Regions from separate parts of the Paenibacillus sp. FSL H7-0357 genome, predicted to be linked through region 2. Evidence: riboswitches for the same ligand, from Rfam matches in the RefSeq annotation. Region 2 holds a riboswitch; each other region holds the start of a gene.
The links. Region 2 has a riboswitch for cyclic di-GMP ahead of H70357_RS15175 (hypothetical protein). Riboswitches for the same ligand answer to the same signal wherever they lie in the genome.
Positions count from the first base shown of each region.

Region 1: it holds a riboswitch for cyclic di-GMP, as region 2 does, so the genes downstream of both, H70357_RS11330 (S-layer homology domain-containing protein) here and H70357_RS15175 (hypothetical protein) in region 2, are expected to answer to the same signal.
Region 3: it holds a riboswitch for cyclic di-GMP, as region 2 does, so the genes downstream of both, H70357_RS05160 (PA14 domain-containing protein) here and H70357_RS15175 (hypothetical protein) in region 2, are expected to answer to the same signal.

Region 1 is NZ_CP009241.1:2,624,622-2,629,098, reverse strand. It holds gene H70357_RS11330 (S-layer homology domain-containing protein) at 1-1,689, opposite strand, end outside; cyclic di-GMP riboswitch class I at 1,834-1,927, opposite strand; gene H70357_RS11325 (TetR/AcrR family transcriptional regulator) at 2,209-2,877, opposite strand; gene H70357_RS11320 (SDR family NAD(P)-dependent oxidoreductase) at 3,180-3,959, shown strand; gene H70357_RS11315 (VOC family protein) at 4,006-4,371, shown strand.
Region 2 is NZ_CP009241.1:3,506,566-3,511,042, forward strand. It holds gene H70357_RS15160 (DUF4179 domain-containing protein) at 1-1,023, opposite strand, end outside; gene H70357_RS15165 (sigma-70 family RNA polymerase sigma factor) at 992-1,570, opposite strand; gene H70357_RS34350 (aminoglycoside 6-adenylyltransferase) at 1,691-2,458, shown strand; cyclic di-GMP riboswitch class I at 2,585-2,676, shown strand; gene H70357_RS15175 (hypothetical protein) at 2,727-3,782, shown strand; gene H70357_RS15180 (hypothetical protein) at 3,922-4,281, shown strand; gene H70357_RS15185 (ketoacyl-ACP synthase III) at 4,320-4,477, shown strand, end outside.
Region 3 is NZ_CP009241.1:1,160,361-1,164,837, reverse strand. It holds gene H70357_RS05160 (PA14 domain-containing protein) at 1-1,341, opposite strand, end outside; cyclic di-GMP riboswitch class I at 1,354-1,434, opposite strand; gene H70357_RS05155 (sugar phosphate nucleotidyltransferase) at 1,572-2,945, opposite strand; gene H70357_RS05150 (UDP-glucose dehydrogenase family protein) at 3,412-4,477, opposite strand, start outside.

The DNA.
Region 1 (4,477 bases), 880 kb from region 2:
GTAGGACCAGTTCGCAGCTGAAACATCACGGAAAGCCGGTGTCTCCGGCCGCTGCGGCTGCAATCCAAGAGTTGCTGCCAGCAACTTGGTGAATTCAGCCCGGGTCAGGATCCCTTTTGGCGCATAAGCGGTTCCGTTCATCCCGTTCACAATCCCCCTAGCCCCCAGCACCTCTACAGCTTGCTGCGCCCAGTGGCCTGACATATCTGTGAATTCAGCTCCGCGCAGCATTACCGCATATAGTCCGGAAGCTATAATTCTGGATTGAACAACGGCGTCTTCCGCCGCAGTCACTCCGCCAATATAGTTCCATATGCCTTTTGCCAGATCGTTGCTATAGATTCCAAGCTTCTCACGACCTGTCGTCCAAGGCGCTTCCTTCGGGTACCCTACCGTCAGCTTGGCCGGCATCAGGAACGGAGCACTCGCTTGCACCTGCCACGCAGAACCTGCCTTCAGCAGTTTTTTGCCTGTTGCGTCGAGCAGTACTTCTTTCTCCAGCTCAGCTTGGGCCAAGCTTACAGTGGTATTGTCAGGGAAGGTTCCTGCTGCAATCTCCAGCCGTGCCCAGCCATTCAGTACAGACAAAGTACCTCCCGCACTTCCGATAACCTGACTGTCCTTGGCTCCGGTCACTACAGTGGTCTTCACTTCCGGGGTTGCACCCGGACTCGGATCTGCGCCTGGATTTGGAACTGCACCTGGAGTTGAGGTTGTCCCTGGAGTTGGAGTCGTTCCTGGCGTTGGGGTTACCCCTGGACTTGGAGTGGCTCCCGGACTCGGAGGGGTTGATCCTTCTTTCAGGTCTATCGACTCTATGTAATCATCCTTCTTGCTGTAAAGCAGTTTATCCCCGGTAATGCCGATCAGCTTCGTTCCGGGCTCTATTGCTGGCAGTGATTTCACTGCATATGTAGTAAGGTTCACTTGCTGCAATGTGGCAGCACCGTCCCTTTCCTCTTGAAAAACTGCCTGTCCTTCACCTATCGACATGAAGGCATACTGGGTTCCTCCAGGCTTCATCTCGGTGAGATCCACAGGCAGAGCAGTTAGGTCCTTGATATTCAAAATCACATATTTGCTCTCGGAAGACCCATTTTTTTGCTTAAACAGCACATCGCTGCCGTTAAAAACAAACCAGTCCACATAGCTTGCTCCGCCCAAACTAACAAGTGCACGCGTAGCCCCGCTTTTCAAATGGAGCAGACTGAGCCCCCCGTCACGGGCATTCTTATACACCACATTGCCGCCGGCCAGCACCGGGAAACGTCCTTCGCCGAGGTCGGCTTCAACACCCGTAGCCAGATCATGATAGATCATGCTGCCGTAATTTTTGCGCTCGTACCAGACTACACCGACTCCATCTGTAGTCGGATTGCCATATGTGCCAGACTGTTTGTTAAGCTTTCTTCGGGTACCCGTCTCAAGATCGGCAGTGTAAATATCCCAGTTCAGTGAAGACTCCTGCTCTGTTCCTTTGTCGGCCCACACTGCAACGTTGCCGCTCACATAAGGCGCATCCTTGGCGGATGAACCCGATGTAAGAACAGTGCTGGCACCACTGGCCTGATTCATCGCGTGAACCTGCTTCACCCCGTCGGCCTCTGCTTCCAGCCATACAATCTGGTCGCCGGATACGTTATAGTCCGTTCTACCCGGATCGGTCCCGGCAGCCAAAACCTGCTTCATGCTAAGGCCTCCGCTAAACAGGCCCACAAGCATACTCACCGCCACTGCGGACACAACCGTCCGCGAAAACTTCCCTTTCCTTCTAAACCTCATTTACTTCTCTCCCCCAGCGCTATTTGTAGGCACGCCAAAAAACCAAGTGCCTTGAGCGGCCCGGCTGTCTTAACATCCTCCTTTGGATGAAGTAGACCCGTGGCTTTGCGTCTCCGACTTTCGTACGGATTTGCCTTTGTTTCAAACTCGGTTTTTCTGTCCCGTTATGGGTATGCAGGTGTGACTTTAGTTGTACAGGACTCTTTCTTTATCGGAATTTATCCCTATTAAATTAATAAGTCCTAGTTCTCCCTTACTTATATACCTTTTCCTTTTTTCGGAAATAGGCCTCATTCTTCGACATTTGTAAAGATTTAAAACAAATTTAGAAACAAAAAAACGGCATCTCTGCCGTTTAATTGTGTTATAGACTCTCAGGATTCGAACCCAGGCCCTATATAAAGGATTTCACTAACTACTCCTGCTTTAATGCTTGGCTGCGGCTGCAGGTGCAAACAGCGAGTTTGCAAGTAGAGCTACCGTTCCTTTATACACTGCGTGCGACGCTGCGACACTTCCCAAATGTCCTCCTATGTGCAGGTGAATCACTCCGTGAAGAGAGGACCAAATCGTACCTACAATAAATTCCGCATTTGAATCACCAGCAATTAGGCCTTGCTCTTTAGCGCTGACAATCACGGACAACAAGCGCCGCATAGCAGTAACAGTGCCTTTCATGCTCTGCTCATCCGGTTTGAAATCTGCAAATGCTCCCCCAAACATCAATTTATAGTAGCTGGTATAGCGCTGGCCAAATTCCCAATACACTTCTGCCAGATTAATTAAATACTGCTGCAGATCCTCTGACTGTGAAGCACTCTCAAATTCGCTCGAGAGTATTTTGCAGCCCTCCAGATATAATTGCTGGGCTAAACCTTCTTTATTAGCAAACAGACTGTAGATGATCTTGGTCGAGCAACCCATCTTCTGAGCTACTTTTCGCACGGTGACAGCTTCCGGCCCTTCTTCCTGAAGAATAAAGGCTGCTGCATCAACTACGAGTTGACGAAGACTAGCTGTGTTCTGTAAGCGGGCTTCCTGGTAGGTTGTCAGCTTTCTATTGCTTGCGTCAGCAAAATTATTAGGTTCATTCAACTTAATCGCCTTCTTTAGTTATGTTGTTATTCTCGGGAAACGCAGTTTCCAATCATATACCACGCATTCTATACAGTCGATTCCACAAAGTCAATCATACATGCACATATCTTCTTGCAAATTTTAAAAAAAGAAGGTTTGACTTTCTCCAGCCAGCAGGTTACTATGATTTCAATAGGAAACACTGTTACCAACTAACAAGCTAATATTGCTTTGGGCACTACGTTTAAAGTAATTTTTTTCGCACAATCGGTAACATCGTTTCCTAACGAATACATCGTTTTAATAGGAGGAGTAATTTTATGAATATTCAAGGAAAATGGTCGCTAGTCACAGGTGCCTCTTCCGGCATTGGCGAACAATTTGCAATACAGCTGGCTAAACAAGGAAGCCATCTGGTTCTCGTAGCCAGATCTAAGAACAAACTCGATGACTTGGCAGCGGAACTCGAAAGAAGCTATAACATCAAAGTCAAAGTCATAGCTATGGATCTTACGGAAGCAAGTGCACCAAGCGAATTGTTCCAGCAATGCCAGCTGTTGAAACTTGAGATTGAGCTGCTGGTCAATAATGCCGGATTTGCCACTCATGGGAGGTTCGAGCAAATCTCAGGCCAGCGGCAGCATGAGGAGATTATGTTGAATGTTGCTGCCGTCGTAAATATGACTCATTTATTCTTGCCGGATATGCTGCGCAGAAGCTCTGGTACTGTGATCAATGTATCGTCCACCGCAGGATTTCAGCCGCTCCCCTATATGGCTGTGTATGGGGCAACCAAAGCTTTTGTCTTGTCCTTTACAGACGCATTATGGTGGGAGAATCGTGACCGTGGAGTCCAGTTCTTTGCACTTTGCCCCGGTTCTACAGATACAGCTTTCTTCACCGTCGTGGGGACAGAGGATGCTTCAGTCGGGAAGAAAGCAACTCCACAGCAGGTAGTTGAGACTGCGCTGCGCTCACTCGCGAAAAAGAAGATATACACTGTTCCAGGCTCGCAAAATTACCTCGGAGCACAGTTGTCCAGATTCGTTACCCGAAAGCAGAGTCTGCGGATTGTTGGAAACATGCTTGCCCCAAAATAGCGTATAATGAACAAAATAGAAAATCCACAAAAAGGGGATAGGATACATGATATTGAGCATGAATTGGATTACGCTCAGGGTGCGGGATCTGGAGGCATCCCTTAATTTTTATCACAGCATTCTGGGACTTCCGATTGACCGCAGATTTGAGAGCAGAGGAAGACAGATTGTTATGTTAGGCACGGAGGGGCAGCCCAAGATCGAGCTTATTCAGGGAAGCGACCCGGCTCTGAAGCCGGAATGCGGTGTGTCCATTGGGTTCGAGGTGGCGTCACTGGATGAGGCAATAGAGAGTTTCAAAAGCCAGGGTATCCCGGTAGCGCGTGGTCCGATCACGCCGAATCCACGCATATCGTTCTTTTATGTACTGGATCCGGACGGTTTCGAGGTACAGATTGCAGAGCACAGCTAAGCCTGTGTTTTCGTCTTTTCCCTATGGAGCAGAAGCAATAAAGCTGCACCCCGTCACAAGATTCATAAATTACCCGAAACGGGGCACGGCATTCGACAAATTTGCT
Region 2 (4,477 bases):
GGAGATGTAACTGTTGATTCTTGAAAGTTCTTCACCTTTCTCATCCACAAAATGGAACATGACCCCGAAATCGTGGCTAAAATTAGTTAAATTGGCAGAAATAAGGCTGGCTGCCTCTCCAGTAAGCGAGGTGTTGAATTTCAGTGTGACACCTGCAGGTGTATGCATCACTTGATCCATCTCCAGCTTCATCCCATCCGGAGTAGTATAGACATGGTCCTTCAAATCTGTGGTTACTGTTAATGCCTGCGCTGCGGTCATATCCGCTTCATAGCTGAAGCTCCAGTCCCCGGCTATCACCTTGTTTGTCTCCAGTTCATGAATATTACCTTGAATAACTACGGTGCTTCCGGGTGCTTCATCGGGGAATACGTAAGTCAGCAGAAGGGAGGCCTGATCCGGGTTTCCATAAGTATTCTTGTCCATGCTCATGACCGATTTAAGTTCTCCGATACTTTCGCCTGCTTCATTCCGGATTTCCAGCTGGCTGGCATTAAATCTGGACATTGCGTCTTCCGAGGCAAGTCCGTTTTCATCCATGATAGTGATGTTGAGCACCAAACGGGTAGGATCAGCCACTACGTCCTGCAGGACTAAGGTATAGCCTTTATCGCTTTTCTCTATGTCAGGCTGCTGCACCACACCGAGTATTTTGGCGTCCAGCAGACCAAGCTCTGCCCACTGGTTGGCAAGGAGGAACGGTTTCTGTGGAGGGGTGGATAACGTCTCTGAGACTGTACCTGATCTGCCAATGAAAAACAGTAATGAAGCAATTCCTATCACTGCAGCAACAGAGCTGCCCCACTTTAAACCTCTTTTTAGGGTGCGGCCCGTTTGCATTCCGGATATCTCGGATAATTTTTGCCCGGAGGCGGGCTGTATCTCTGTATTGCGAACTTGTTCCATAACGCGCTCTGTGAAATCATCAGCTAGATTAGAGCTTGTATACAATTGTGAATCCGTCAGTAGATCGTTATCAGTGCCGGACAAGTCATTGTGATTGGTGTAAGCCCATTTTTTCATTGGAACCCTCCCTGGATTTCGACCATTGTTTCTTCAGCTTTTGACGGGCGCGGTGGAGACAATTTTTGACCTGGTGCATAGGCATTCCCGTTATCGCTGAGATTTCCTCATAGGATAATTCATTGGTATAGCGAAGCAGCAGTACAATCCGGTATCGCTCTGGAAGCTTGGCCAATTTCCGGTGCATTTCAAGCTCGTCTTCCTTACGCATATACTGCTCTTCAGGGGTTGGCCCGTGATCCTTCTCCTCCAGTAAGTTGCTTGTTAGGCCAGGGGATTTCCGCCTTTTCAGTGACCTGAAGTGGTTGATCGCAATGGCGTACAGCCAAGCGGCAAAGCTTGATTGGCCATGATGCTCGCGGAGTTTCTGGTATGCTTTGATAAATGTTTCCTGGGCCAAATCCTGTGCATCCTGGTGACTGGCGCCCATACCGAGCAGCAGACCATACAAGCTCGACTTGTATTTGTCTACGAGTACCGCAAAGGCCTCCCGGTTGCCCTGCAGCACTTCGGCAATGATTTGTTTGTCGTTTTCCTGTGCCTTCATCCAGTGCCTCCCATTAATTTATTTGTATATAAGACGCACCAGCGCCACAATATTTCTCACTTTTTATAAAAAAGAAAGATTATGTTCAGATCATACTACACATTGCAGGGGGAAGAGAGAATGAAACAAGACGAAGCAATCCGTCAGGTAGGCTTGGCTGTAAAGGATGATCCGGCAGTCAGGGCGGTATTTCTGAAAGGTGCACATGCCAGAGGACAGCAGGATGTTTACTCGGATGTTGATTTGTACTGTTTGGTCCACAGCGAGGGCTTGACGGATTTTTTAACGCGCAGAATATCCTATATGGAGAGCTATAAACCGCTGATATTCTGGTCGGAAGCTAACTTCGTAGGACCACAAATTGTTGGCGTGTTTGAAGACGGTCTGCATTTCGATCTTTATACAGTGACTGAGGAGAGTCTGAAACAAACCGAGCAAATCCTTGTCCTGCATGATCCCGAGGGATGTCTTGCCAACTACAAAGCAGAGAGCTTCCCCATGTCGGATGTAGAGATTACGAGAATCCTTTCCGGTTTCACTTTCAGTCTTCTGGAATTTGAAACCGCGTATCTCCGCGGCGATTTGCTCTGGGCACACCGGCTTGGCAGTCATCTGGCGGCAGATCTAATGATAGTTCTGCGGCATGTAGCAGATCCTTCTACAGCGCAGCTCGGCATTAAGAGATTGCATCACAAACTCAGTCCACAGCAACTGGATGAGTTAACAGGAGCGTTAAATGCTCTTGGACCGGACGCACTCCCTTCAGGTGTCCAGAAGCTGGTGGACCTCGCTGTGGTGTTGATTGCAGACTTGACCGAACGGCTGTCAGAGAACTGGAATCAGCGTTTTTTCGATTTTATGGTCAAACGGATCTATGCACTATCGTAACAAAACAGATACAGCGAACAATATTTGAATGTGAGAAAAAAGAAGGATAATGACTACTCTTGTCGAATTATAAATTTAGATAGATAATAAATACCAAAATATGTTTGTGATTCGGAAGCGCCAGCTGATGAACAAAGGCAACTCCGCCGAAAGGCGGAAGACGCAAAGCCACCGGTCTAAACCGCTCACGAAAGCGGCATGACAGCGGGGACGCTCATGTAGTTTGGTTTTTTGTTGTCTAAATACAACAAAAGGAGAATAAAAAAACATGTTTTTGAAGATTCGCCACAAAATAAGGCCAGGTTTAGCGTTTATTCTGGCTGCGGCCTTGGCTGCAGGACCCCTGATTGCTACTCCGGTCCACGCAGCTGCGAAGTACACTTTTACAGATGTCAAAACTGCATATAACATGCCGCTTGACTACAACTACAAGTTCACGGGTGACACGATCGCTTCACTGGAGAAGGATAGCAAAGGGGCTTATCAGCTGTACTTACATAACTGGAAGAAGAAGACGACGGAGAAAGTCACTTCTACTAACACGTTCAAAACGAACCTGCAGCTCCTGGGAGACAGTGTTTATTATTATGAGTCTACAATTGAAGTGACTAAACGAATTAATATCTACCCGAAGAAGCTGGTACAGTACAATTTGAAAACAAAAAAAACAAGCGAGCTTCCGCTGGAAGTGAAAACTCCGGAATTACTGGGTGTGGGTGACAAATATTATGCACACAGCAGTGGCTCAGATTTTTACTTCACTAACAAAACGACGCTGGAAACTCAGACCATCAATGATCTCGGTTTTGATCAGGTCCACCAGTTTGTAGATGACAAGTTCATCTATAGCAAATGGGACACCGGCACGTTGTATCTGTATGATCTGCCAAGTTCAAAAACAATTGAGCTTTACAAGCTGAAAGAAAATGAATCCTTCAACCTCGTAGCTTCGAATGGTAAAGATATTGTCTGGATGATTGACTCCAAAGAAGTGGATGCTGCCGGCAAGACCAAAAATTATTTCATTTATATGACGATGGACCGCAGTAAAGCCGGAGCTCCGGTTAAAGTATTGCTTAAACGTGAATGGGTAAATGGCGACCGGAATGATCTATTAATCGTGGGTGACAATTATGCGGTGTTCTCGGAAATGATGAACAATAAACTGGTAGCCCGCGGAGTGAACCTCCGAAACGGGGAACTCTTTTTGCTTGGGGAACGAAACCGCAGTGCGGACAATTTTGTGTATTTCAATAAAGACACACTGATCTCACGCGACGCAAATGACTATATTGTGCTTCGTACAATAGTCAGAACGCCATAAATGAATTTTCAGAAACTATCAAAAAAACAGTGCAATTTGACGATAGTAGTAAAGCGGTAAATTTTGGGTATGAACCTATTTCCAATGAATCCCGCAACCGCAAATTGAAAAAAAACAACTAGAGGAGTGTCGTTAAAAAATGATCGCAGAAACTAAAATGTACCCGGAATTCAACACCATCTTCATCAGCTTGCATGGATTTGCCGAATTGGCTGAAACGGTAAAAGAAGTGGAAATATTCGAGGCGTCCATGCCGACTTTGCCGATCCACGAGATGTCTCTGATTATTGACTGCAACGATATGGCGCCCTTCAAGCCGGAGATACTACCGGTTCTGGAACGCTGCTATGTGCTGTATAACGGTTTTAAACATGCGGTTCTGGTGAATCCGAAGAAAGTAGTAGCCAAATCTCAATTACAGAGAGTAGCTCCAAGCGCCGGATTTAAAGGACATTTTGTGGATACGGTGGAAGAGGCTTGGGCAATCGTTAAATCCTAAATCGTATATCCTAAATCTAAAGCAGAGGGTGGTCAACCATGGCTAATGTCAAAATAGTAAGCACCGAAGTGTACCATCCTGCCTATAAGATCAGCAATGAGGAATTGGCTCTGCAGGCCGGATCTTCAGCGGACAAGCTTATCGGCATTTGGGAGTTCTTTGGCCGTAAGGATCGTTATTACGCGGCGGACTATGA
Region 3 (4,477 bases), 2.3 Mb from region 2:
TATACCGATTGAAGGATCCGGCGAACCCTGGCGCCAGTTAAAGTTAAGCAATGCATCATTGCGCACCAAGGCGGGCGTACCGGAAAGCGTCATGTTTTTGAAGTACTCTCCCTTAAGTCCGCTCACCACAGGCGCTTCCACTGAATCATTAGAGTCAGGCGTTGGCATTGCCGTCGGCTTCGACGTTGCTGTTGGCGTTGGTATCGGTGTTGCCGTTGGCGTTGCTGTCGGTGTTGCCGTTGGTGTCGGCGTTGGTGTCGGTGTCGGTGTTGCCGTTGGCGCAACGGCTGGTGCACTCCAACTCTTATATTTATTCCGGGTCAGTGTATAGCTATCATTCATGAAACTCTTAATCGTAGTTGTGCTATTTTTCTCATAGAGCATTTTTCCCCAGTTCATCATGAAAACGAAATTTTTCTGGGAGAGCTTCAGTTTGGCCGTGCTGGGCATCTCACCGTTTTCACCAATGCCTATCGGTTTACCGGCAGCCAGACTAAGCAAACTGTCATAGTACTTATTCATATAGTCGTTATCATATATATCTGCTGCAAGAACATCCACTTTGCTTGCGCCCGGATAGGTCAGCGCATAAGGATCAGACCAGGCATTCGGTGCATTGGGGTTCCATACCCACAACAGATTGTTTAATTGATGAACGTTCACGAAACGGTCATACATAATATTCCACAGTTCAGCAAAATTACTTTTCTTCCCCCACCAGAACCAGTTGCCGTTCATTTCATGATAAGGTCTCCAAAGTACGGGAACGCCCGCATCCCGCAAGCTTTTGAGCGACACCGCCACTTTATCCAGATCCGTGATCAGGCTGGCGTATTCTGCCGTGCCCGGCGTTACATACCTGTTAAATTCCGCTTGGGTGAGCGGCTTCTGCACATTGGACCAGAGGTAAGCCGTTCCCGGCAGATTCTGATGAAAGGTCATTGCGACAATGCCGCCGTTCTTGTACCAGTTGATCGCGCTGTTCACCACATTCTTGCGCTGCGATGCAGCCGTACTCTCCGACTGGCCGCTAATTACGCCAAGCTCATATCCGTGAAGAGCAGCATATTCTCCGCTTGTTCCCTTCAACTTGTTGCTGAATTCATCCGGGCTCTCCAAATAATCGTGCTGTCCAGAGATAATCCCTTTTCCGGTAATGGAATAGAGGTTACTAAGCAGCTTGACAGCTTCGGCTGAAGCGTCCGGATTAACCGGCACTGCTGTGCTTGATGAGGCTTCTGCGGTTGAAGGCGACAGCCCAAATCCTAAAGGCATAGCGGTTAACAATACGGCAAGAGACAGCAAGGTGGACAGCAGACGAGACTTACGGTAAGTTTTCAAAATTATCTTCCTTTCGGTAGCCAGGCTGCCACTCTTGCGAAGGCCCTATGGCTTTGCGTCCCTATCTTTCGATTAGGTTTGCCTTTGTCGTTTTGGAAGGATTTATCCCTCTTACCGTAAGTATCGTCCCTATGAAGTTTTTATTTAGAGCATTAATAAAAATAAATTAATAAATGGTTCTAAATGCCTGTTTTGGATCTGCAACAATTGGGTAAATAGACTGTTTAGGCCTAAGAGATAAACTGTTGCAAAGCTATATCTTCCCAATCCAAGGTGATGCGGATGTTATCCTCTTCTACCAGTTCCGAGCCGGTCTGTACCTCGATAAACTCTACATCCGTCAGCGCAAGAATCGCATGTTTGGTGCCTTCCGGTATACGCACCACATCTCCCGCCTTCACATTATGCATCTTCTCATTAATTACAATGCTTGCTTCACCGCTGACAAATGTCCAGATTTCACTGCGTTTATGGTGCAGCTGGTAACTGATATTTTTACCCTCTTCGATAAAAATCCGTTTGGTCAGCACTTCATTTCCCTCATCGTATTTCACATAATCTATGACCTTATAATGGCCCCAGCGGCGTTCTTCGTACATCGGTCTTTGTTCAAAAGACTTCAGCACTTCCTTGATTCTCGGACTCTCCGCTTTATGGGTAACCAAAATCCCGTCCGGGCTGGCAGCGATAATCAGATCCTTCGCGCCGATCACCGTAATCGGAATATCCAGCTCATTAATCAGGCAAGTGCCTTCGGAATCGGCCGTCACGAACCCTTTGCCCACATGGTTGCTGTTCATTTCTTCGGTCAGCGTGTTCCAGGTGCCCAAATCCTTCCAGAATCCGTCATAAGGCTGAACTACGATTTTCTCCTCTTTTTCCACCACTTCATAGTCAAAGCTGATGGAAGCAAGCAGTTTGTACTGCTTCTGCAGTTCCTCATAGTTCAGCGGCAATCCCTTGCGCTGCAGAATATCAAGCAGGTAACCCAGGCGGAACGCGAACACGCCGCAGTTCCAGAGGGCATTCCGGCTGATCAGTTCCTCAGCCTGCTCACGGTCAGGTTTCTCCTGGAAGTGGCTTACCTGCAGATAGCCGCTTGCTCCCGCCTCAGCGCTGGTAGGAATGATATATCCGTATTTTTCTGAAGCATGCTCGGGTACTACACCCATCAGCGCCAGGTTCGCTCCGCTCTCCTGCATCGTTTGCTCAAGCTGCACTACTGTATCGAAGAAGGCGGCTTCCACATAAGGATCGACCGGCAGGATGGCCACGGTCTCGCTTGGCGAAACGCCTTCCATGGAATACAGGTAGGCTGCTGTCAGGGCAATCGCCGGAAACGTATCGCGGCGTTCCGGCTCAACGATGATAGGCACCTCGCTGCCAAGCTGGCTCTGAATCATTTCCACCTGGCTGCGGCCGGTAGCCAGATAAGCCGAACCCGACATATTAGCTTCCTCCAGCTGCCGCCATACCCGTTGTACCATGGATTCCGGTTCACCCGTCGGGCTCTCAAGTACCTTCAGAAATTGCTTCGAACGTGAATCGTTAGACAATGGCCAGAGACGTTTACCTGAACCGCCTGATAGAAGTACCAGTTTCATATGGAACCCTCCTCATTATGTGTTGACGCAAAAATATCGGATTGTTATTGTGAGCTGCAGTTCGGCTAATGCAAAAGACAGACTGCTTCAGGCAGCACTGCAGGCTGCGCAAAAATTCTACCAGCTTGGGCTGTTATGAGAGTCACTGCAAGGAATGTTTGGACTTTCGGCCGCTGTTGTCTGCAGATTTCTTGATTTATACCGCTGTTCGCGGTGGAAATCCGCAGACTGCATATGCTTTCGAAGCGAGCTTTCCTACGGAAAGCTTTCAGGCGGACGCATTCGCTCCTACAGTTCCAAAATTCCTCTCCGTTCCATTCCATAACAGCTTACTTAGATGGATTCCAGCTGGGCTATGCGCCCTAGCAAGACATTCACGCCCGCGGCTTGCACCCACAGGCGAAGCACCCTGCTAAAGATCCGGCATTGCCGCTAGTTTGACGGCAGTAAAGGGCAAGGTGTTAGCTTAGATCGCACCAGCCACGCTGGCCGAATACCCGCTCAGTCCGCCCATTTGCGGGCGTCCGACGGAATGGTACTCCAGGCCGGTGCCTTCGATCTGCTCCTTGGAGTAGACGTTGCGGCCGTCGATCAAAACCTGGCGGCGCATACTGCCCGCCAAGCGATGCAGGTCGATATCCTTGAACTGGCTCCAGTCGGTCAGCAGGCATACGGCATCACTGCCTTCTGCCGCCTCTTCCGGCAGGCCGCACCAGCGGAGCTGCGGATGATCGTATTGCATTTTGAAGTTATCGGCGGCAATCGGATCATAGAGCTTCACTGTAGCTCCCTCCGCTACCAGCGCTTCGACGATTTCACGGGCAGGTGCCTCGCGTACATCATCGGTATTCGGCTTGAAGGCCAACCCCCAAATTCCGATAACCGCGCCGCGCAGGCTGCCGAGCGACTCATGAAGTTTGGAAATAATCATAAACCGCTGTCCTTTATTCACCTCAACCACCGATTTCAGCAGCTTGAACTCATAGTCCACGTTACCTGCGATCTGGATCAGTGCATTGGTATCTTTCGGGAAACAGGAGCCTCCATAACCGATTCCGGCCTGCAGGAAGCTTGAGCCGATTCTCCGGTCCATCCCCATGCCTTCCGCCACTTCGGTTACATCAGCTCCCACTTTTTCGCAAATGTTGGCAATTTCGTTGATAAAGGAGATTTTGGTTGCCAGGAAAGCATTCGATGCATATTTAATCATTTCCGCACTGCGGATATCCGTTACGAAGATATTTTCAGTGAAGCCTTGATGTAGCTGGCGCATCGTTGGCTCCAAAAGCGGATTATCCAGACCAATCACAATCCGGTCAGGATGAAGCGTATCGCGGATCGCCGAGCCTTCACGCAGGAATTCGGGAGCGGAGACGATATCGAAGGGATGATTCGTGTGGGAAGCAATAAGATTGCGGATTTTCTCATTTGTGCCAACCGGTACGGTCGACTTGGTCATGATGATTTTATAGCCTTCCATCGCTTGCGCAATTTCTGTGGCTGCTCCCTCGATATACGTTAAATCTGCTTCG